3 regions of the Micromonospora sp. NPDC007220 genome follow, and region 2 is predicted to be linked to each of the others. Evidence: riboswitches for the same ligand, from Rfam matches in the RefSeq annotation. Region 2 holds a riboswitch; each other region holds the start of a gene.
The links. Region 2 has a riboswitch for cyclic di-AMP ahead of ABZ573_RS16765 (NlpC/P60 family protein). Riboswitches for the same ligand answer to the same signal wherever they lie in the genome.

Region 1: it holds a riboswitch for cyclic di-AMP, as region 2 does, so the genes downstream of both, ABZ573_RS06655 (hypothetical protein) here and ABZ573_RS16765 (NlpC/P60 family protein) in region 2, are expected to answer to the same signal.
Region 3: it holds a riboswitch for cyclic di-AMP, as region 2 does, so the genes downstream of both, ABZ573_RS02275 (hypothetical protein) here and ABZ573_RS16765 (NlpC/P60 family protein) in region 2, are expected to answer to the same signal.

What each region holds. Positions count from the first base shown of each region.
Region 1 is NZ_JBEYEU010000002.1:118,299-124,927, forward strand. It holds gene ABZ573_RS06645 (PfkB family carbohydrate kinase) at 1-97, opposite strand, end outside; gene ABZ573_RS06650 (SRPBCC family protein) at 276-743, shown strand; gene ABZ573_RS06655 (hypothetical protein) at 820-1,905, opposite strand; cyclic di-AMP (ydaO/yuaA leader) riboswitch at 1,919-2,050, opposite strand; gene ABZ573_RS06660 (cation diffusion facilitator family transporter) at 2,204-3,121, opposite strand; gene ABZ573_RS06665 (AAA family ATPase) at 3,198-5,315, opposite strand; gene ABZ573_RS06670 (alpha/beta hydrolase) at 5,569-6,504, opposite strand.
Region 2 is NZ_JBEYEU010000007.1:234,741-241,369, forward strand. It holds gene ABZ573_RS16760 (peptidoglycan recognition family protein) at 1-1,596, opposite strand, end outside; cyclic di-AMP (ydaO/yuaA leader) riboswitch at 1,835-1,968, shown strand; gene ABZ573_RS16765 (NlpC/P60 family protein) at 2,035-3,021, shown strand; gene dcd (dCTP deaminase) at 3,076-3,654, opposite strand; gene ABZ573_RS16775 (pyridoxamine 5'-phosphate oxidase family protein) at 3,733-4,284, shown strand; gene ABZ573_RS16780 (zinc metalloprotease) at 4,425-5,411, opposite strand; tRNA gene ABZ573_RS16785 (tRNA-Gly) at 5,834-5,907, shown strand; gene ABZ573_RS16790 (MFS transporter) at 6,059-6,629, opposite strand, start outside.
Region 3 is NZ_JBEYEU010000001.1:450,109-456,737, forward strand. It holds gene ABZ573_RS02265 (MarR family winged helix-turn-helix transcriptional regulator) at 1-141, opposite strand, end outside; gene ABZ573_RS02270 (carbonic anhydrase) at 353-1,105, shown strand; gene ABZ573_RS02275 (hypothetical protein) at 1,233-2,249, opposite strand; cyclic di-AMP (ydaO/yuaA leader) riboswitch at 2,253-2,384, opposite strand; gene ABZ573_RS02280 (YibE/F family protein) at 2,551-3,900, opposite strand; gene ABZ573_RS02285 (metal-sensitive transcriptional regulator) at 4,228-4,530, opposite strand; gene ABZ573_RS02290 (cation transporter) at 4,681-4,890, shown strand; gene ABZ573_RS02295 (hypothetical protein) at 4,920-5,921, shown strand; gene ABZ573_RS02300 (heavy metal translocating P-type ATPase) at 5,930-6,629, shown strand, end outside.

The sequences.
Region 1 (6,629 bases), on a different contig from region 2:
CGCCGGGGTGCAGGTGCAGCTCCGGCGCCTCGCTGGGCTGGTCGACGGTCACCGTCAGCCGGGGCGTGGGCGCGAAGACCATCACGTGCCCGCTCATCCGTCGTACCCGTTCATGCGCCCATCCTCCGCCGGTCGACACGTGCCGTGACCATCCACCAGCTGACCGTAGTGTGGTCGGCGGCCGGGCGTCCGGACTCCGGGCGGGATCGGCGCGGCGTTGCCAGGGCGCCCGGCATGCGCGACGATCGGGCGACCACCGACGCTGGGGAGACGGCGTGCTCAGGCGAAGTTCCTTCAGCTACACCGTCCAGGCGCGCTGCTCCCTCGCGGAGGCCGCGGCGCTGCTCGCCGACCCCACCCGGCAGGAGGACCTGCACCCGCTGATCGTCCGGGTCCGTCGGGTGCCGCCCCGTCCTGGGGCGCGGGCCAGCTACGACATCACCGATCGACTGGCCGCCGGGCCGGTGCGCCTGCCGATCACCTACCGGGCCGACGTCCTCGTCGACGATGCCGACGAGATCGTCACCGTGGCCCGGCAGTGGCCTGCCACCACGGTGCGCAACCACACCCGGCTGCGGGCGGAGCCCGACGGCGTGGTCCGCATCGAGGTCGAGATCACCCTCGCCGCGCCCGCGCCGCTCTTCGGCTACGCGTTCCGCCAGGCCCGCGCCGCCCACCTCGGGCTGGCCGCCCGCCTCGCCGTGGCCCTCGACACGATCCCGCCCGGGTCGCCGGCCGACTGACCGCCGGACGGTCCCGGCCGGGGTGGCCGTCGCGCCCCCGGTGTCCCGCGACGGGCGGGGCACCGGGGTGCGGACGTCAGTAGACCGACAGGTGCACGTGGTTGGTGTGGTCGCTGGACGGGTCGCCGTTGGCCCCGCTGTACGACTTCCATCCGCTGCTGGGCAGCCAGATCTGCCTGTACCAGATCACGTAGAGCACGGCGAGCCGGTCGGCGTTGCGCACGAAGTACGCCGACAGGTTGTTGCCGTACGTCCGGTCGCCGCCGGTGGCGTCGCCGCCGAAGCCGCCCTTCTGGGCCGCGAAGTCGCAGGCCCGGCCCTTCGGGTGTTCGCCCGAGCCGCCGGGGCGGTAGCAGGAGACGTAGCGGGTGAAGCCCGCCGCCTTGGCCTGGTTGAGCGCGTGCAGGGTGCGCGGGGTGATGCAGCCGTTGGCGGGGGTGGGGTCGTTGACGCTGCACGACTCGCGCGGCCAGGAGCCGTCGGAGTTGCGCGGGGCCGCCTTCGCCGTCTTGCTGGAGGTGCCGCCCGGCGAGGTGCCCGCCCCCGTGGACTGCTGCCGCTGTTGCTGCTGCTCGCGGTTGGCGACCGTCAACGCCCGCTCGGCCTGCTCCTTGCGCTTGGCCATCACGGTGACCTGCTTGCGCTGCTCCCGGATCTCGCCGTCCAGGGCGAGCTTGGTGCGGGTGGCCTGGTCTCGGGTCTCCTGGAGTTCGCGCAGGGCCCGGTCCTCCTTGGCGGCCACCGCGTCGAGGGCGGCGGCGCGGTCCATGAAGCCGTCCGGCGAGCTGCTGTTGAGCAGGGCGGACGCCACGCTGAGCCGGCCGGTGCGGTAGGCCGCCCCCGCGATCTCGCCGACCTTGGCGGTGTGCGCGGCCAGCTCGACCTCGGTGGTCTTGAGCTGCGCGGCGAGCTGCTGTTGCCGCTTGGCCGACGTGTCGAGGGCGCGCTTGGCGTCGAGGTAGCCCTTGCTGGCGGCCTCCAACTGGGCCCGCAGGGCGGGGGTGCCGCCCTCCTCGTCCTGGCCGGGGGCCGCGGCGAGCAGGCCGGCCCGGGTGGCGGCCGCCGCCGGGGCGGCGGTGACCGGGGCCACCGCGGCGCCGAGGGCGAGCATCGTGGCGATCAGGGCCGCCGTCCGGGCGGCAGGTCGTCGTACAGGTGCCATCACTGGCATTCACGTGTCCTTCCGTCAGCCGCCGACCGGGTTAGCTGACGGGTTCGGGACGGAAGATCCCTACCGCTGACGCGGATGCACCCCACGAACATGGTTCCCCGGTTCGCCCCGCCGGGCGATTAGGCGGCGGCCACCGCCGGCACCGGTGGGTGCCGCCTGGCGGAGGCCGAAGCCGAGCCTACCGGTGCCGGTGTGACTGATGCAGCGCAGGTGACGGAGGGTGTACGTCCACTAGCAGTCAAATCCGGCATAAGCGCACAATACTCTCCCAGATTTAAGGTTGTCCTCATTACCACTCAACCGACCCGCAGGCCCCGCGCGACGCTCCGGGCTCGATCTGCAACGTGGCGTGCTCGATGTGGAAGTCGTCGTGCAGCGCGGCCCGGGCGGCGCCCAGCACCGCGCCGACCTCCGCGCCGGGTGCCATGGTCAGGTGCGCCGAGGCCACCTCCATGCCGGAGGTGAGCGTCCAGACGTGCAGGTCGTGCACCTCGGCGACGCCGGGCACGGCGGCCAGCCGGTCGTGCACCGCGGTCACCTGGAGGTGCTCCGGCGCGGCCTGCACCAGGATGCGCAGCGCGGCCCGCCCGAGCCGCCAGGTGCGCGGCAGGATGAACACCCCGATCGCGACCGCCACCAGCGGGTCCGCCCACCACCAGCCGGTGGTGGCGATCAGCAGCGCGGCCCCGATCACGCCGAGTGACCCCAGCAGGTCGCCGAGCACCTCCAGGTACGCGCCGTGGACGTTGATGCTCTCCTTCGCCCCGGAGCGCAGCAGCGCGAAGGCGCCGATGTTGGCGAGCAGGCCGAGCACGGCGACCACCAGCATCGGGCCGGCCAGCACCTCCGGCGGGTCGCCGAAGCGGCGCACCGCCTCGATCACGACGTAGACCGCGACGCCGGAGAGCAGCATGGCGTTGGCCAGTGCGGCCAGCACCTCCAGCCGGTAGAGGCCGAAGGTGCGTTGCGGGTCGGCGCCCGCCCGCCGGGTGGCGGCGATCGCCGCGAGCGCCATGCCGATGCCGAGCACGTCGGTGAACATGTGCCCGGCGTCGCTCAGCAGGGCCAGCGAGCCCGTGCGGAAGGCCGCCACCGCCTCCACCACCATGAGGCCGGCGAGCAGCCCGAACGCCGCCCAGAGCCGGCCCCGGTGGCGGTGCGCGGCATTCGCCACCGACCCGTGATGGTGGTCATGACCTGCGCCCACGCGCCCACCCTCCGTCAGGCGTCCGGATTCGCGTTCAATCTATGCTCACATCGCTATGTATGCAAGTAACGGCGGCTCAGCCGATCGGGTCGACGGTGGTCAGCCGCTGGGTGGCCCGGGACAGCGCCACGTAGAGCGTCCGCACCCCCGACCCCGGGTCGGCCCGGATCTCGCCCGGAGCGACGAGGACGACCCCGTCGTACTCCATGCCCTTGGCCTCCAGGCTGGTCACCACCTGCAAACGCGGCGTGCCGAGCCCGCCCAGCCAGCCGGCCACCTCGTCGCGGCGCGGCACCGGCGTGATCACCCCGACCGTGCCCTCGACCTCGGCGAGCAGCGCGTCGGCCGCCGCCACGACGGCGCTCTCCAGCTCCGCCGGCGGCACCGACAGCGCGACCGGGTCGACGCCGGTGGAGCGCACCGCCCGGGGCAGCGGCAGGTCCGGGTGCAGCCGGCGGATCTCGGCCGCCGCCACCGCGAAGATCTCCGCCGAGTTGCGGTAGTTCGTGGTGAGGGTGAAGTGGTGCCGCTTGCGCCGGCCCAACGCCTGGTCCCGGGCCCGGTTCAGCTCCTCCGGATCCCCCGTCCACGCCGTCTGCGCCGGATCGCCCACCACCGTCCACGAGGCCAGCCGGCCCCGCCGGCCGATCATGCGCCACTGCATCGGCGAGACGTCCTGCGACTCGTCGACCACCACGTGCGCGTACTCCCGGTAGTCGTCCGGGCGTTCCCGCGCCGCCTCGCGGGCGGCGCGCTGCCGGTCGGCGAAGGTGCTCAGCTCGCGGACCCCGCCGGCCAGCTGGAACGGGTCCCGCTTCGCCCGGGCGGGCTTCATCGGCTTGCCGAGCAGCGCGTCCAGCTCGTCGAGCAGCGCGATGTCGGCGATCGTCAGCCCGGCGGCGTCGAGGCTGCCGTACGCGTCGGTCAGCAGCCGGATCTCGGCGCGGGAGAGGATCCCCTCGGCGTAGCGGTGCAGCCGGTCCGGACGGGCCAGCCAGCCCAGCACGTGCCGGGGGTGCAGCCGGGGCCACCACGCCTTCAGGAACTCCCGGAACTCCGGCCGCTCGGCGATCTCGTCCTCGAACGCGCGCTGCTCGGGCAGCCGGCCCACGCCCAACCTGCGGGCCTGCGCCCACAGCGCCGCGAAGACCCCGTCGAAGCCGGCCCGGCGCACCTCGTTGCGGCGGGCGCCCCGGGGCATCGCCCGGTCCCGGATGCCGTCCAGCTCGCGGCGCTCCAGCCGGAGCAGCTCGCCCCGATAGAGCAGGCGCAGCTCGGTCGGGCCGCCCGGCACCGCGTCCCGGACCGCCCGCTCCAGCACCCGCCGCATCCGCAGCGAACCCTTCACCGCCGCCACCGCCGGCGGATCGGTGCGGGTGGCGGTCAGGCCCGCGAAGAGCGTGCCCAGCGAGTGCAGGGTGGCGGTGTCCTCGCCGAGCGAGGGCAGCACCGAGGCGATGTACTCGACGAAGACCGAGGACGGGCCCACCACCAGGATGCCGCCGCCGGCGAACCGGCTGCGGTCGGAATAGAGCAGGTACGCGGCCCGGTGCAGGGCGACGGCCGTCTTCCCGGTGCCCGGGCCGCCGGACACGATCGTCACGCCCGAGCCGGGGGAGCGGATGGCCTCGTCCTGCTCCCGCTGGATGGTGGCGACGATGTCCCGCATCCCCCTGCCGGTGGCCTTCGACAGCGTGGCCAGCAGCGCGCCGTCGCCGACCACCGCCATGTCGGCGGGCGCGGCGACCGGATCGAGCAGGTCGTCCTCGATCCGGGTGACCCGCTCGGCGGAGGACTGGATCGTGCGTCGCCGCACCACGCCCAGCGGCTGCGCGGGAGTGGCCTGGTAGAAGGCGGCGGCGGCCGGGGCCCGCCAGTCGACCACCAGGGTGGAGGCGTCGTCGTCGCGGATGCCGAGCCGACCGACGTGCAGCACCTGCCGGTCGAGCAGGTCCAGCCGGCCGAAGACCAGGCCCTCGTGCTCGGCGTCCAGCATGTGCCGCCGCCGTGCGGCGTGGAACACCATCGCGTCCCGTTCGACCAGCGCCCCGAAGTTGCCCACCCGGGCGAGCCGGTAGCCCTCCTTCTCGGCGCTGACCGCCGACCGGCGCAGCTCGGCCAGTCGGGCGTACACCCGGTCGAGATGCCGCTGCTCGACGGCGATCTCCTGTTCCAGGGTGGTCTGGTCGGTCACCGCTCGCTCCTCCTGACGTCGGCGGCGGGCGGCGCGAACCGTGCGAACCGCGCCAGGCCAACCGCAAGAGGGTACGGCCCGCACGCAACCAGCGGCGCCACCGGTGCGGGAAAGGAACCCGCGTCACGCCCGCAGGGGCCCCACCGGGCCCGGTCCAGCCCGTGCCGCGCTCTCCGCCGGGCCCGGTCCAGCCCGTGCCGCGCTCTCCGCCGGGCCCGGTTCAGCCCGTGCCGGGCTCTCCGCCGGGCCCGGTTCAGTCCGCCCGGGCGGCGGCGGTGGCACCGGCCCCGGGGGCGGTGAGCACGCGACGGAGCACGCCGCCGAGCGCCGCGTTGACCTCGTCGGGGCGTTCCATCATCAGCATGTGTCCGGCACCCGGGCAGACGGTCAGCTCGGTCGCCGGCAGCGCGCCGGCGATCGACTCGGCGCAGGGCGGCGGGGTGAGCCGGTCCCGGTCGCCGACCAGGGCGGCGGCCGGCAGGTGGGCCAGCCCGGCGAGGGTGTCCAGCCGGTGCTGCGCCCCGATGGACGCGCGGAACCCGCCGATCGAGCGGAGGGTGGCGCGGGCCACCGCCGAGGTGACCAGGCGGATGTCGTGCGGGTCGCAGCGGTCGCCGAAGAGCATCCAGCGGATGCTGGGACGCAGCGCGCGCAGCAGCGCCCGGGGCGGTCGCCAGGCCCCGCACCGGGCCAGCACGCCGGCCCCGGTGGTCTCGGCGAGCCGGATCAGTCGGGCGATCCGGGGCGAGAGGCCGTACGCGGTGTGCGTGTGGCCCTCGGCGGTGGTGGAGACGAAGACCAGCCCGGCCGTCCGGGCGGCGAAGTGCGCGGGGTGGCGGTGCGCGTACTCCATGATCGTCATGCCGCCCATCGAGTGGCCGACCAGCACGACACGGCCGGCCGGAGCCACCTCGTCCAGCACCGCGGCGAGGTCGTCGCCGAGCTGGGCCACGGTGGCGGTGGGCAGCGCCATGCAGCTCGACCGGCCGTGGCCGCGGGCGTCGTAGGTCACCACCCGCACCGCGTCGCCGAAGCGTTGCCGCAGGTCGGCGAGCTGCCGGTGCCAGGCCCGCCCGTCCAGCGTCCAGCCGTGCAGCAGCACGACGGTAACCTCGGCGTCGGCCGGTCCAACCGCCTCGACGTGCAGGCGTACGTCATCAGGAAGACGTACCTCGACGTGCTCCGGCATCGTCACCTCCCCAGGGCCGCACGGATCCGCAACACCGGGGATACCCGGTGGTAACACCGGCTACCCGTCATGAGACCACGGCAACCGTGTCGGTGAGAAGGTTCGCAACCCGCTCCGGGCGGCCG
Region 2 (6,629 bases):
CGCGTACGTCTGTCCGGCCGAGACCCGGGCGCCGTGGTCGGAGACGTACGTGGTGTTCGGGGTGCCGTCGGGCCGCAGCGCGATGTCGTTCAGCAGTGGCGCGTCGTGGCTCGGCGCGTTGTGCAGGAACAGCGCGGAGGAGCCGCGCAGCGGGCAGGGGGCCGTCGCCGGGGGCGGGTTCGGCACGCCCGGGGGCTGCCGGTTGCAGCCGGTGAAGGGCGGCTGGTTGGTGGCGAAGTCCGGGTCGATGGTGACCAGCCCGGTCCGGTGCGTGCCGGTCGACTTGAACGGCGCCTTGAGCAGGTCGAAGTAGTGCGACCAGTTCCAGTACGGTCCCGGGTCCCAGTGCATGCCGCGCACGTTCGCGGCGACGGTGCCGGGGACGTTGTCGTGCCCGATGATGTGGTTGCGGTCCAGCGGGATGTTGTACGCCCGCGCCAGGTGGCGGACCAGCTTGGCGGAGGTGCGGTACATCGCCTCGGTGTACCAGGTGCCGTGCCCGGCGAAGCCCTCGTGCTCCAGGCCGATGGACTTGGAGTTCACGTACCAGTTGCCGGCGTGCCAGCCGACGTTCTTGGTCTTGATGTGCTGGGCGATGTGCCCGTCCACCGAGCGCAGGGTGTAGTGCCAACCCACCCGCTTCGGGTCCTTGACCAGGTTGACGCTGGGGCCGAAGTAGCCCTCGGTGTCGTGGATGACGATGTACTCGATCTTCTGCTGGGTGGGACGGTTGCCCAGGTCGTGGTTGCCGTAGTCGCCCAGGGTGGGGCCGTAGTTCTCGTACGGCGCCGGGATCCACTCGCAGGAGATGTCGCTCGGGCACTCCAGCCCGTCCGGCCGGGCGAGCTTGCGCAGGCGCAGCCGGTCCAGCCAGGAGCGGTCCGGCTGGACCGCCCGGCCGGCCAGCGTGACCCGCTGCCCGTCGTCGGTCACCCGGCTGTCGCCCGTGGCGATGGTGGCGTACACCTCGTTGGCGAAGGCCGCCGCGGCGTCGGCGCTGTCCGCGCCGGAGTACCGGGCCACCGCGCCGTACCAGGCCGCCGGGTCGGTGCCGGCGCCGACCGGGGCGCCGATCTCCTTCTGGTACGCGGCCAGCAGCGCCGCGCCGCCCCGGATGTTCGCCGTGACGTCCGTCCGCAGCGACTCCTCGCTGGCGCCGGTCAACTCGGCGGCGGCGTCGACGGTCCGCAGCGCGGCCTCGGCGGGCGGCGTGGCGGCCGGCGGCTCGCCCGCCTCGGCCAGGGACGGGCGGGAGTCGTCGCCGCGCGGGTCCTCGGTGCCCTCGTCGTGGTGCGTGCCGCCGGCGAGGGCGGTGACGTGCTCGGCGTCGGTGAGGTGCATCGGTCCGTAGCCGCCGCTGGTGCTCGGCGTGCCGGCGTTGGTGTCCCAGCGGGACTGCAGGTAGGAGACCCCGAGCAGGACGCTCTCCGGTACGCCGTACTCGGCGGCCGCGGCGGCGTACTGCTGCTGCCGGTCGTTCACCGGCGCTGCCGCGGCGGCGGATCCGGCGGCGGTGAGCGGCGTCGCCGCCATGGCGGCGGCCACGGCGGCGGCCAGCAGGACGCGTCTGCTCCTCGATGTCGCTGACAGGTGCATCAGACCCCCAGTTCGGACGGGCAAAGGTGGGGTCACCTTCGCCCCGCCCGCCGCCTCTGGTCAATACCTTTCCGTCAGACACTTCAGAAGGAAGAAAATCTTCGTCGCCCGGGTTGCGGATCCGCCCGATCCGGGTGGGTACGGAGTGTCACTGCCCGTAGGGTTGCGGATCGATAACGGTCGTCTCTACTCTGGTCATTCGTCGGCCGGTGACATTCCGTCCAACCAGGGCGGTGACGGTCCGACACCGCCGAGTCGCTCCCGAGCGAGCCGGGGACCCAGGTTCCCCGGGGTGAATCCGCAGTCCTGCGGTAGGGCGCCCCTTCCCGCCCGAACCCGTCAGCTAACCCGGTAGGCGGTACGGAAGAAGGAGTACGAAGCCCGGTGGCACACCATGCCCCGCGGCCACCGTCGGCCCGGTCGGCCCTCGTCGACCCGGTGACGGCTGCGCCGCGCCCACGCTGGTACCGCTGCACCACCGCCCTCGCCGCCCTGGCCGCGTTCGCCGTCGTCCTGACCGGCGGCGCCACGGCGGCCCACGCCGAACCGACGGTCGCCGAGATCGAGCGGCAGATCGACGAGGACTGGAACAAGCTCGAACCGATCATCGAACGGCACAACGCCACCCGCCAGGACCTGGCCGCCAGGCGGAAGCAGGCCGACGCGCTCGCCGCGCAGATCGGGCCGCTGGAGAAGCAGGTCGACCAGGCGATGGAGAAGGTCGGCGCGCTGGCAGCCCGCGCCTACAAGGGCGAGAACGTCTCCGCCGTCAACGCCCTGCTGGGCAGCCGCTCGCCGAGCGAGATGATCGGGCAGCTCGAACTGCTCGACCAGTTCGCCCAGCACCAGCAGCAGGACGTGCGGCAGGTCGCCGAGTTGCGCGACCGGCTGGCCGCCAAGAAGGCGCCGCTGGACGAGATGGTCGTCCAGCTCAGCCGCACCGAGGCCCAGCTCGCGGCGAAGAAGAAGCAGATCAACGCCGAGATCGACCGGTTGCAGAAGCTACGGCTGCGGGTCTACGGCAACGGCGGCGGCGGGCCGCTGCGTCCCGCCCCCTGCCCGGCCGGCTATCCCGGCGGCCCGGCCGGCACCGCCGTGAAGTTCGCCTGCGCGCAGATCGGCAAGCCCTACGTCTGGGGCGCCGAGGGGCCGAACTCGTACGACTGCTCCGGCCTGATGCTCGCCGCCTGGGCGAAGGCGGGGGTGTCGCTGCCGCACAACGCCGCGCAGCAGCGCCGGGCCACGGCGTCCGTGAGCCGGGGCGAGCTGCGCCCGGGCGACCTCGTCTTCTACTACAGCGACCTGCACCACGTCGGCATGTACGTCGGCGGGGGCTGGGTGGTGCACGCCTCCCGCGCCGGGGTGCCGATCAAGATGAAGAAGGTCGACGACGGCCCGATCCACAGCTACGGCCGACCCGGCTGAGGCACGCGGAGGGTCCCTGCCCGGCGGGGGCCCTCCGCAGGCACGCAGGTCGGGTCAGCGGGTGGGCCAGGTGCGCCAGTGCTGCCAGGAGCGGCTCGGGGTCGGGCCGCGCTGCCCCTGGTAGCGCGAGCCGTAGACGGCCGAGCCGTACGGGTGCTGCGCCGGCGACGAGAGCCGGAAGATGCAGAGCTGACCGATCTTCATGCCCGGCCAGAGGGTGATCGGCAGATTGGCGACGTTGGACAGTTCGAGGGTCACGTGACCGGAGAAGCCCGGGTCGATGAAGCCCGCCGTGGAGTGGGTGAGCAGGCCCAGCCGGCCCAGTGAGCTCTTCCCCTCCAGGCGGCCGGCGAGCTGGTCGCCGAGCGTGATCACCTCCAGCGTCGAGGCGAGCACGAACTCGCCCGGATGCAGCACGTACGGCTCGCCCTCGGGCACCTCGACCATCGACGTGAGGTCGTCCTGCTGCTGCGCGGGGTCGATGTGGGTGTAGAGGTGGTTGTTGAAGACCCGGAAGAGCTTGTCCAGGCGTACGTCGATGCTGGACGGTTGCACCAGCGCGGGCTCGAACGGCTCCAGCGCGAGCGTTCCCGCCTCGATCTCGGAGGCCAGGTCGCGGTCGGAGAGCAGCATCCGCACACCTTAGCGACCGACACGCGTGACCTGCGTGTCGGAGTGCATCTTCGTACAATTGTTCGATAGAATGCCGGCATGGCTTCCTGGTCCGAATTCGCCGCCGACGAGCCCCGCCTCGCCGACGGGATCCGCCTCCTCATGCAGCAGTACGGGCCGGGCTTCGGCTACCTGGCCACCGTCCGCGCCGACGGCGGTCCCCGGGTGCACCCGGTGTCCCCGGTGATCACCGACGAGGGGCTCTTCTGCTTCGTCGTCGACTCGCCCAAGCGGCGCGACCTGGAGCGCGACGGCCGCTACGCGCTGCATTCGTTCCCGCCCGAGGAGAGCGACGACGAAGCCTACGTCGCCGGCCACGCCCGGCCGGTGACCGACCCGGCGCGGGTCGCCCGGCTGGCCCGCAGCCACCGGGCCGCGCCGCAGGTCGACTGGCGGGTCTTCGAGTTCACCGTCGATGTGGCGATGCTGGCCCGCCGCGAGTCCGGCGTCGCGGGCGGCGCCAGCGAGTGGCACGGCCGGCCCGCCGTCCAGGTGTGGCTCGACCCCCGCGCGGCCGCCGCCGGCACCGCGCTGGTGCCCGAGACCCGGTCGGGGCGCGTCGGCGACCACGCCGCCCGCCCCGCCGCCTGAGACGCGGTGCGGCGCCCCGGGCCGTCCCCCTCCGGGGCGCCGCACCGTGACCACCGCCCGACCCCCGCGTGCCCGGCCGCACAGACGCCGGTGCCGGCCCCGTCGAGCGAGGCCGGCACCGGTGGAGTCGTACGGCGTAACTACGCCGCGCGGTACGCGTTCCAGGCGGTCAGCATGCGGCTGGCCTGCCCGGCGGTGAACTGGTACATGCAGGAGTCGTAGCTGTAGTCCATGAAGTTGGTGATCGGGTCGACGCCGGGGGCGGTGCAGGTGTTCCGCCCGGTCGGGCAGCCGGAGGCCGGCGACGCCTCGGCAGCGGTGTCGCTGACGCTGTCGCCCGAGCCGGAGCAGCCACCCTGGAAGGTGTGGTAGAGGTTCAGCCAGTGGCCGACCTCGTGGGTGCCCGTGTCGCCCTGGTTGTAGTTGGTGGCGGTGCCGCCCGGCAGCGACTCGCTCAGCACGACGACGCCGTCCATGCTGTTGAGGTTGCGGGTCGGGAAGGTCGCCCAGCCGAGCAGGCCGTTGCTCAGCTCACCCAGGTAGATGTTGAGGGTGTTCTTGCCGCCCGTACGCAGCGAGGTCTTCATCGACCGCTCCGCCGAGGAGCCCTGCACGATCGGGTACCAGGACGGGTTCGTCACCCGGTTGATCTTCTGGAGCTGGAAGCTGAACGCGGTGGACGCGCCGCCGGTGGCCCCGCTGAACGACTGGTTCAGCACGTTGATCTGCGAGTTGACCATCGAGTCGGGGATGTTGCCGCCGGCCCGGGTGCTGTTCTCCTGGATCACGTGCACCACCACCGGGATGGTGACGGCGGCGGCCATCGTGGAGGCCCCGGCGCCGGTACGGAACCGGGCCCGCTCGCGCAGCGCGGCGGCCATGTCGGCCTCGCGCTCGCGGGTCTCCGCGAGGGTCAGCTCGTTCGGCTCGTGCTTGGCGCCGCTGCCCGGCTTGACGCGGGCGTCCGAGTGGACGTCGGCCGGCTCGACGCAGACCTCGGTCGGGGCGGCGGAGAAGGCCGAAGCGGCCGGTACGACCCCCACGGCGGCGGTGCTGAGCAGCAGCGCGAGGGTCGTCGACGCGACGCCGGCCGTACGCCGGGTCAGCAGGTTGGGACGGAGTCCCATGGGCCCACCTCTTTCTGGCGACGCGACAGGGGGTATGTCACGCCGTGACTGGAACGATGGGCAGACGTTACAACCCATCGATGAATTTGAGAATGGCCATATGTTGCCGCGGTGGAAATTTCCTGGCAGCGGCTGGGCGCGCATCGACGTTGCTTGACGCGGGACGCGACCCGCGGTCCGGATCCGGGCCACGGCGGGCGGCTCGGGCACGTCGTGCCACGTGGCCGGGCGGTTCGTGGCTGACGGTGACGCGGCGGGGTGGTGGCGTGGCTGGCGTGGTGGCGGCGGGCGGTGGCGCGGAGCGATCTTGGTAAGTTGAGGCCCCTCCGGGGGCCGTTAGCTGCCAAGATCGTGGCGCCGGGTGGTGTCGGAGGGGTACCTGGGTGCAGCGTCGTGACGACTCAGGTACAGTGGTGCCGCCTGCGGGTGTAGTTCAATGGCAGAACATCAGCTTCCCAAGCTGACAGTGCGGGTTCGATTCCCGTCACCCGCTCCACGCGAAAGGCCCTGGTCAGGACGCAGATCCCGACCGGGGCCTTCGACGTTCCCCGAGCCCGTGATCATGCCACGGGCCACTACCGGCGCCGGACCACTCTGCGGCCATGCCGTCGTCCGGGTCATCGGGCTGCGTCCGGCCCGCCTTCCTGTCACGGCGAAGCGATCACGAGTGGGCCCCGACGTCCCAGCGCCCACACGGTGAGCGCGAAGCAGCAGAGCACCGCTCCCGCGATCGTGATCGCTGTCCAGCCGCCCGCAGACCAGAGCGTGATCGCGGCGGCGGAGCCGATAGCAGCGCCGATGAAGTTGCCGGTGGCCAGCGCCGTGTTGATCCGGCTGCGGGCCTCGTGGGACAGGGCGAACAGCCGCGCCCGGTTGAGGAGAGCCTGCGTCTGTAGGGCGACATCGAGCATGATGATCGCGATGATGGTGAGTACGACGGAGCGGCCGGCGAACGCCGCGACGACGAATGCGCCGAGGGCCAGGACCCAGGCCGTGCCGGTGGCCGCAAGCGACCAGCCGCGGTCGTGCAGACGACCGCCGTGCAGGCCGGAAAGGACACCAGCGAGGCCGGCCAACCCGAACAATCCGATCACCGCTACCGGGTACCGGAACGGTGGGCCGCTGAGCAGGAACGTCAGCGCCGTCCAGAACAGCGAGAACGTGGCGAACCCTGTGGCGGCCAGGACCAGCGTCCATCGGGCTGCCCGCTCCCGCATG
Region 3 (6,629 bases), on a different contig from region 2:
GGTGACGCCCACCTCGTCGGCGACGTCGCGGAGCCGGGCGGTGGGGTTGCGGGCGATGGCGAGCAGCACGTGCCCGTGGTTGGTGAGGAAGGTCCAGTTGCGGGTGCTCCCGTTCTCCCCTGTCGTCGCCATGCCCGCCATCGTATGGCCCCTGCTTCGTGTTTTCCTGCGCGCCCTCGCGGCCGAGGGACGCGCGGAGGCCCGGCCGCCGTCGCACCGGGCCCGCCGGACATATGAAATGCATATCACGCATCCCTTGACGTATCTTGCAGTGCGTGTGACGGTGGTGGCAGCCCGCGTCCAGCGTCGGCCCGGGTGACCAGGCCGTTCACGCGAGGTAGCGAGGTGTGGGATGAGTCGTCCCGGATCGCCAGGAACCCAACCGGGCCCGGAGCGGACGCTCCCGGCGCCGGCCACGGGCGGGACCCCGGCCGACGTCGGCACCGCGTTCGCCGTCCCCGCGAGTCCCGAGCAGGCGCTCGCCGAGCTGCACGCCGGTAACCGGCGGTTCGTGACCGGCGCCCCGCGCCACCCCAACCAGGACGCCGGGCACCGCGCCGCGGTCGCCGACGGGCAGCACCCCTTCGCGGTGATCGTCGGTTGCTCCGACTCCCGGCTCGCCGCCGAGATCATCTTCGACCGCGGCCTCGGTGACCTCTTCGTGGTCCGCACCGCCGGGCACACCATCGGTCCCGAGGTGCTGGGCAGCGTGGAGTACGCCGTCACGGTCCTGGGCACGCCGCTGGTGGTGGTGCTCGGGCACGACTCCTGCGGGGCCGTCCAGGCGGCGCGTACGGCGGCCGCCACTGGCACCCCGCCGGTCGGGCACCTGTGCGCCGTGGTGGACGCCGTGGTGCCCAGCCTGCGCCGGGCCGCCGCCGAGGGCGTGGACGACATCGACGGGATCGTCGACATCCACATCGCGCACACCGTCGAGGCGATGCTGGGCCGCTCCGCCGTCCTCGCCGCGGAGGTGGCCGCCGGCCGTTGCGGGGTGGTCGGCATGTCGTACCGGCTGACCGCCGGCGAGGTGCGGACGGTGGCCGAGGTGCCCGCCGCTGCGGCCGACGCGCCGGAGGCGGCGGCCAGCGCCGCGCTCGCCTGAACAACCATCCACCCACCGCCCGCCCGTCACCGCCCTGGCGGGCGGGTCCGTACGACGAAACAGGGCCGCCCCGCGTTCGGCGGGGCGGCCCTGTCCGCGCTCTCGGCTGTGCCGCGCGCGTGCGTGCCTACCAGAGGGACACGTGGACGTGGTCGGTGTGGTTCGACGGACCGCTGTAGGAGCTCCAGCCCGTCGCCGGGAACCAGATCTGTCTGTTCCAGATCACGTAGTAGACGCCGAGCCGGTCGGCGTTGCGGACCAGGAACGCGGTCAGGTTGTTGCCGTACATGTAGGTGTCGTCGTTGTGCCAGGGGGAGAAGCCGCTCTTCTGCAGCGACCAGTCGCAGGCCCGGCCCTTCGGGTGCTCGTACGGCCCGCCGGGGCGGTAACAGCCGACGAACCGGTTGAAGCCGGCTCGCTTGACCTCCTTGTACATGTGCAGGGTGCGCGCGGTGATGCGGCCGGAGGTGGTGGGGTCGGCCTCGGTGGGTGACAGCGGCGTCCAGTCGCCGTCGGCCGCCCGCCCCGGCGCGATCTTCGCCACCGGCGAGGTGGCGACCACCTTGCCGCTGGTCAGCCCTCTGCCGCCGACCAGCGCGAGCGCCTTCTCCGCCTCCCGCTTGCCGCGCGCCATCTCGTTCGTCAGCTTCTGCTGTTCGCGGACCTCGGTGTCGAGCGCCAGCTTGGCCTGCTCGGCGCGGTCCTTGACCGCGTTCACCTCGGCGAGCTTCTTGGAGTTGACCAGGTTGAGCTCGTCGAGGGCGGCGGCGCGCTTGACGAACGAGTCGGGGCTGGCAGTGTCCAGCAGCATGGACACCGCGCCGATCCGCCCGGTGCGGTAGGACTGGGCGGCGATCTGGCTGACCTGGGGAGCCAGCGCGTTCAGTTCGGCCTGCGCCCGGGAGACCTCCAGGGCCAGTTCGAGCTGGCGCTTCTTCGACTTCGCCAGCTTCGCCTTGGCCTGCACGTAGGACCGGTTCCGGGCCTCGATGAGGTCGTCGAGCAGCTTGGGCTCGTCGTCCCCGTGCCCGGAGGGCTTGGGCGGGGTGGGCGCGGCCGCCGCCGGGAGAGGCCCGGCGAAGACCGCCAGAGCGGCGAGTACGGCCACCACGGGCGTCAGCCAGCGGCGTAGGGGTGCCGTCACAGTTTTCCCTTCCGTCGACCGCCGACCGGGTTAGCTGACGGGTTCGGGGCGGAAGTGGCCCCTACCGCTGTCGCGGATTCACCCCACGTACCTGGGTCCCCGGTTCGCCTCGCGGCGATTGGGCGGCGGCACCGCAGGCGCCGCTGCGCGCCTTCGGCGGTGACCGGCAGCGAGGTTACCCGAGAACGCTCCCGGGGATCTACGTCCCTAAGCCGACTAAATGCGTTATTTCGTAATGGCGGACGGTGACCAGTGACGCATTTATCAGGACGAACGTCCTGTTCGGTCACGCTGAGGAGCGTCACCATGCGGTGTCCGTACTTCTGTGCCCATCGGGCCATCCGGCGGGAGCGGCGGACGGCGTGTCCCCGCGCGGCCCGCTGAGGGCCTCCAGCGCCTCGGACCGGTCGGTGGCCGGCCGGGGCGTCGGCGCGGGCGCGGTGGCGGCGTGGTCGGTCGCGTCCCCGCCGCGTCGGCCGGCCGTGGTCACCAGGGCCGCCAGCGCGGTGGTCAGCGGCACGGCGGCGATCAGACCCAGGGTGGCGACCGCGCTGCGGACGATCTCCTGGGCGAGGAACTCGCTGGTGAGAAGTTGGGTCACCGCCCGCGAGTCGGCGGTCAGCAGGAGCAGCACCGGCAGCGAGGCGCCGGCGTACGCCAGCACGATGGTGTTCACCGTCGAGGCGATGTGCGCCCGGCCGACCCGGGTCGCCGCCCGGTAGAGCTGCGTCCGGGACAGCCCGGGGTTGGCGTGCGCCAGCTCGGTGACCGTGGCGGCCTGGGTCACCGTGACGTCGTCCAGCACGCCGAGGGAGCCGATGATGATCCCGGCCAGCAGCAGCCCGTGCAGGTCGACGTCGGCCTGGTACATCGACAGCGTGGTGGCGTCCTCGGAGCCGAACCCGGTCAGGTGGGTCGCGGCGGTGGCGATCGTGCCGAGGACACCGGTCAGCACCAGGCTGCCCAGCGTGCCGAGCACGGCGACCGAGGTCTGCGCCGTCACGCCGTGGGTCAGGTAGAGCACCACGAACATGATCAGAGCGGCGCCGACGACCGCGACCAGCAGGGGCGGGTTCCCGGCGCTGATGCCCGGCAGCACGAAGGTCAGCAGGATGGCGAAGCTCGCCGCCAGGCCGCCCAGCGCGGCCAGCCCACGCCACCGCCCGAAGGCGACGATGGCGGCCGCGAAGAGCGCCACCAGCCAGACCAGCGGCTTGCCGCGCTGGTGCTCGGCGATGTTGTAGGTGCTGGCCGTGGGGTCGGCGGGGTCGGTGAGCTCGACCAGGATGATCTCGTCGTCCACGGCGACGGTCGGCGCGCCGGGGCCCACGGGCACCGGCGTCTCCACCTGCTGGCCGGCGTCGGGGCCGTCCTGCACCCGTACGGTGACCGTGCCGCAGGGGCCCTGTGGCGCGTCGGGGCTCCCCTCCGGGGTCTCCGGGGCGGGCGGGCACGGCTCCGTCACCACCCGGGTCACCGTGCCGTGGTAGCGGGGCGCGTCGGTGCCGGTCGCCGGGTCGGGCGCGTTCCACGGCCACAGCACCAGGGCGGCGATCAGCGTGGCGACGAAGAGGGGCACCACCGTCGCGACGAGGATCCGCCGCACCCTCGGCGGGGCGGACGGAGCGGGACGGGTGTGGTCGGCGCCCATCGAGTGTCTCCCTACGAATCCAGGGCGGGGTACGTGCCGGCGGGGCCGGTCGGTTCACCCGTCGCCGCGTGGCCGGGACGGGGATCGCTTCCGCGTGGCGGTGCGGTCACGTACCGCGGTCCTGGGCCCCCGTCCGGTCGCGGGCGGGCGGTGCCGCCGCCCGGCGGGGCGCGCGGGGCGGGCGGTGCGGAATCCGGAGGGCCACCGGCCGAATGGTAGCCACCCCGGCATCCGGGCGCAGGTCGTGCGGGTGGTGTCGGAGGTGTGGTGTCGGAGGTGTGGCGTCGCCGTGGGGCCGCGCCTCGCGGGGCCGGGTGCCGGGACGGGTCAGCCGCGCTTCATCAGGCGGCCGACGGCGGCCATCATCTCGGTGGCCATCTCGTCGGCGCGGCCCTCGGCCGCGCCCTCGCGCATGCAGTGCCGGGCGTGCCCGTCGAGCAGGCCCAGCGCGACCTTGTCCAGGGCGGCCTGGATCGCGGAGATCTGGGTGAGCACGTCGATGCAGTAGCGATCCTCGTCGACCATCTTCTCGATGCCACGGACCTGCCCCTCGACGCGGCGCAGCCGCGCGAGCAGCTGATCCTTGCTGGCGGTGTAACCCCTGGTCGGGGTGGGCGTCGGTGTGGTCATGGGGTCGAGGATACCGTACCCCTCGGGGGTATGGTACGTTCGTTCCTGGCCGGGATACCCCCACCGGGTACCGGTACAAGGCACGGGCACCGGTCCGCCTCCGATGTACCCCTGGGGGGTATAGGCTGGGGGCGGCGAGAGGAGAGTTCGATGATCACCACGACGTACCAGGTGCAGGGCATGACCTGCGGGCACTGCGCCACCGCGGTCAGCACCGAGGTCGGCGCGATCCAGGGCGTCAGCGACGTCCAGGTCGACGTCGCCGCCGGTCGGGTCACCGTCACCAGCGAGGGCCCGTTGGAAACCGACACCGTGCGCTCCGCCGTCGACGAGGCCGGTTACGACCTCGTCGGCGCCTGAGATCGGGCACGGGGAAAACGAGGCACACCATGAACACGGCGACGAAGCTGAGCGGTTTCGCCCTCGGCCTCGCGGTGGTGTTCGGCGCGACGTACGGGGTCGGCCGGGTGGCCGACCCCGTGGCGCCGCCCGCCGAGGCCCCGCACGAGGCCGGCGGGGGGCACGGCGAGGACGGCGGAGCCGGACACGGGGGCGACAACGGCGCGGCGGCGCACCTGCCCGGCGGCCTGCTCGTCTCCGACCGCGGCTACACCCTGCGCCCGGTGGACGCCCCGGCCGGGCAGTTCGCCTTCCAGGTCACCGGCCCGGACGGCGGGGCGGTGACCGCGTACGACGTGGCGCACGACAAGCGCATGCACCTGATCGTGGCCCGCCGCGACCTCTCCGGTTTCCGGCACGTGCACCCCGAGATGGCGCCGGACGGCACCTGGCGGGTCGACTCGCCGCTCGCCGGGCCCGGCGTCTGGCGGGCGTTCGCCGACTTCACCCCGACGGGGGGCGAGGCGCTGACGCTCGGCGTCGACGTGACCGTCCCCGGCGCGCTGACCGGGCGGCCCCTGCCCGCCCCGGCGACCAGCACCACGGTCGACGGCTACACGGTGACGCTCGCCGGCGCCCCGGAGCCCGGCCGCACCGCCGAGCTGACCCTGACCGTGAGCCGCGCCGGCGCCCCGGTCACCGACCTGGAGCCCTACCTGGGCGCGTACGGCCACCTGGTGGCGCTGCGCCAGGGCGACCTGGCTTACCTGCACGTGCACCCGCACGGCGAGCCGGGCGACGGGCGGACGCGGCCCGGCCCCGAGGTGAGCTTCTCGGCGGAGATGCCGTCGGCCGGCGCCTACCGCCTCTACCTGGACTTCAAGCACGGCGGCGTGGTGCGTACCGCCGAGTTCACCATCGTCGCCGGCAGCCCTCCGACCGCGCCGGGTGTCCCGGCGGCGACCAGCTCCCCGACGGCGGGCACGCCCGCCGCCACGAGCTCCCCGACCGCCGGCGCCGGCCACGGCGTCCCCGGTCACGGGCACGACTGACGGGAAGCATGATGACCACCAAGCCCTTGCTGACGGCGCCGAACCAGATCGAGCTGGCGATCGGCGGTATGACCTGCGCCTCCTGCGCGGCCCGGATCGAGAAGAAGCTGAACCGGATGGACGGGGTGACCGCCACCGTCAACTACGCCACGGAGAAGGCCACCGTCCGGTACGCCGACGAGGTCACCCCGGACGAGCTGATCGCCACGGTGGAGAAGACCGGCTACACGGCGGCCCTGCCGCCCCCGCCCACGCCCGCCGGCGGCGAACCGGCCGCCGAGCCGGTGGACGAGCTGCGCGGCCTGCGTACCCGGCTGTGGGTCTCGGCCGTGCTCACCGTGCCGGTGATCGTGCTGGCGATGGTGCCCGCCTGGCAGTTCGAGTTCTGGCAGTGGCTGTCGCTCACCCTGGCCGCCCCGGTCGTGGCCTATGGCGGGCTGCCCTTCCACCGGGCGGCCTTCATCAACCTGCGGCACGGCGCGGCGACCATGGACACCCTGGTCTCGCTCGGCACCCTGGCGGCGTTCGGCTGGTCGGTCTGGGCGCTCTTCCTCGGCACCGCCGGTACGCCGGGGATGACCCACCCGTTCAGTCTCGCCATCAACCGATCCGACGGCGCCGGCAACATCTACCTGGAGGCGGCGGCCGGGGTGACCGTGTTCATCCTCGCCGGCCGCTACTTCGAGGCGCGGGCGAAGCGGACCGCCG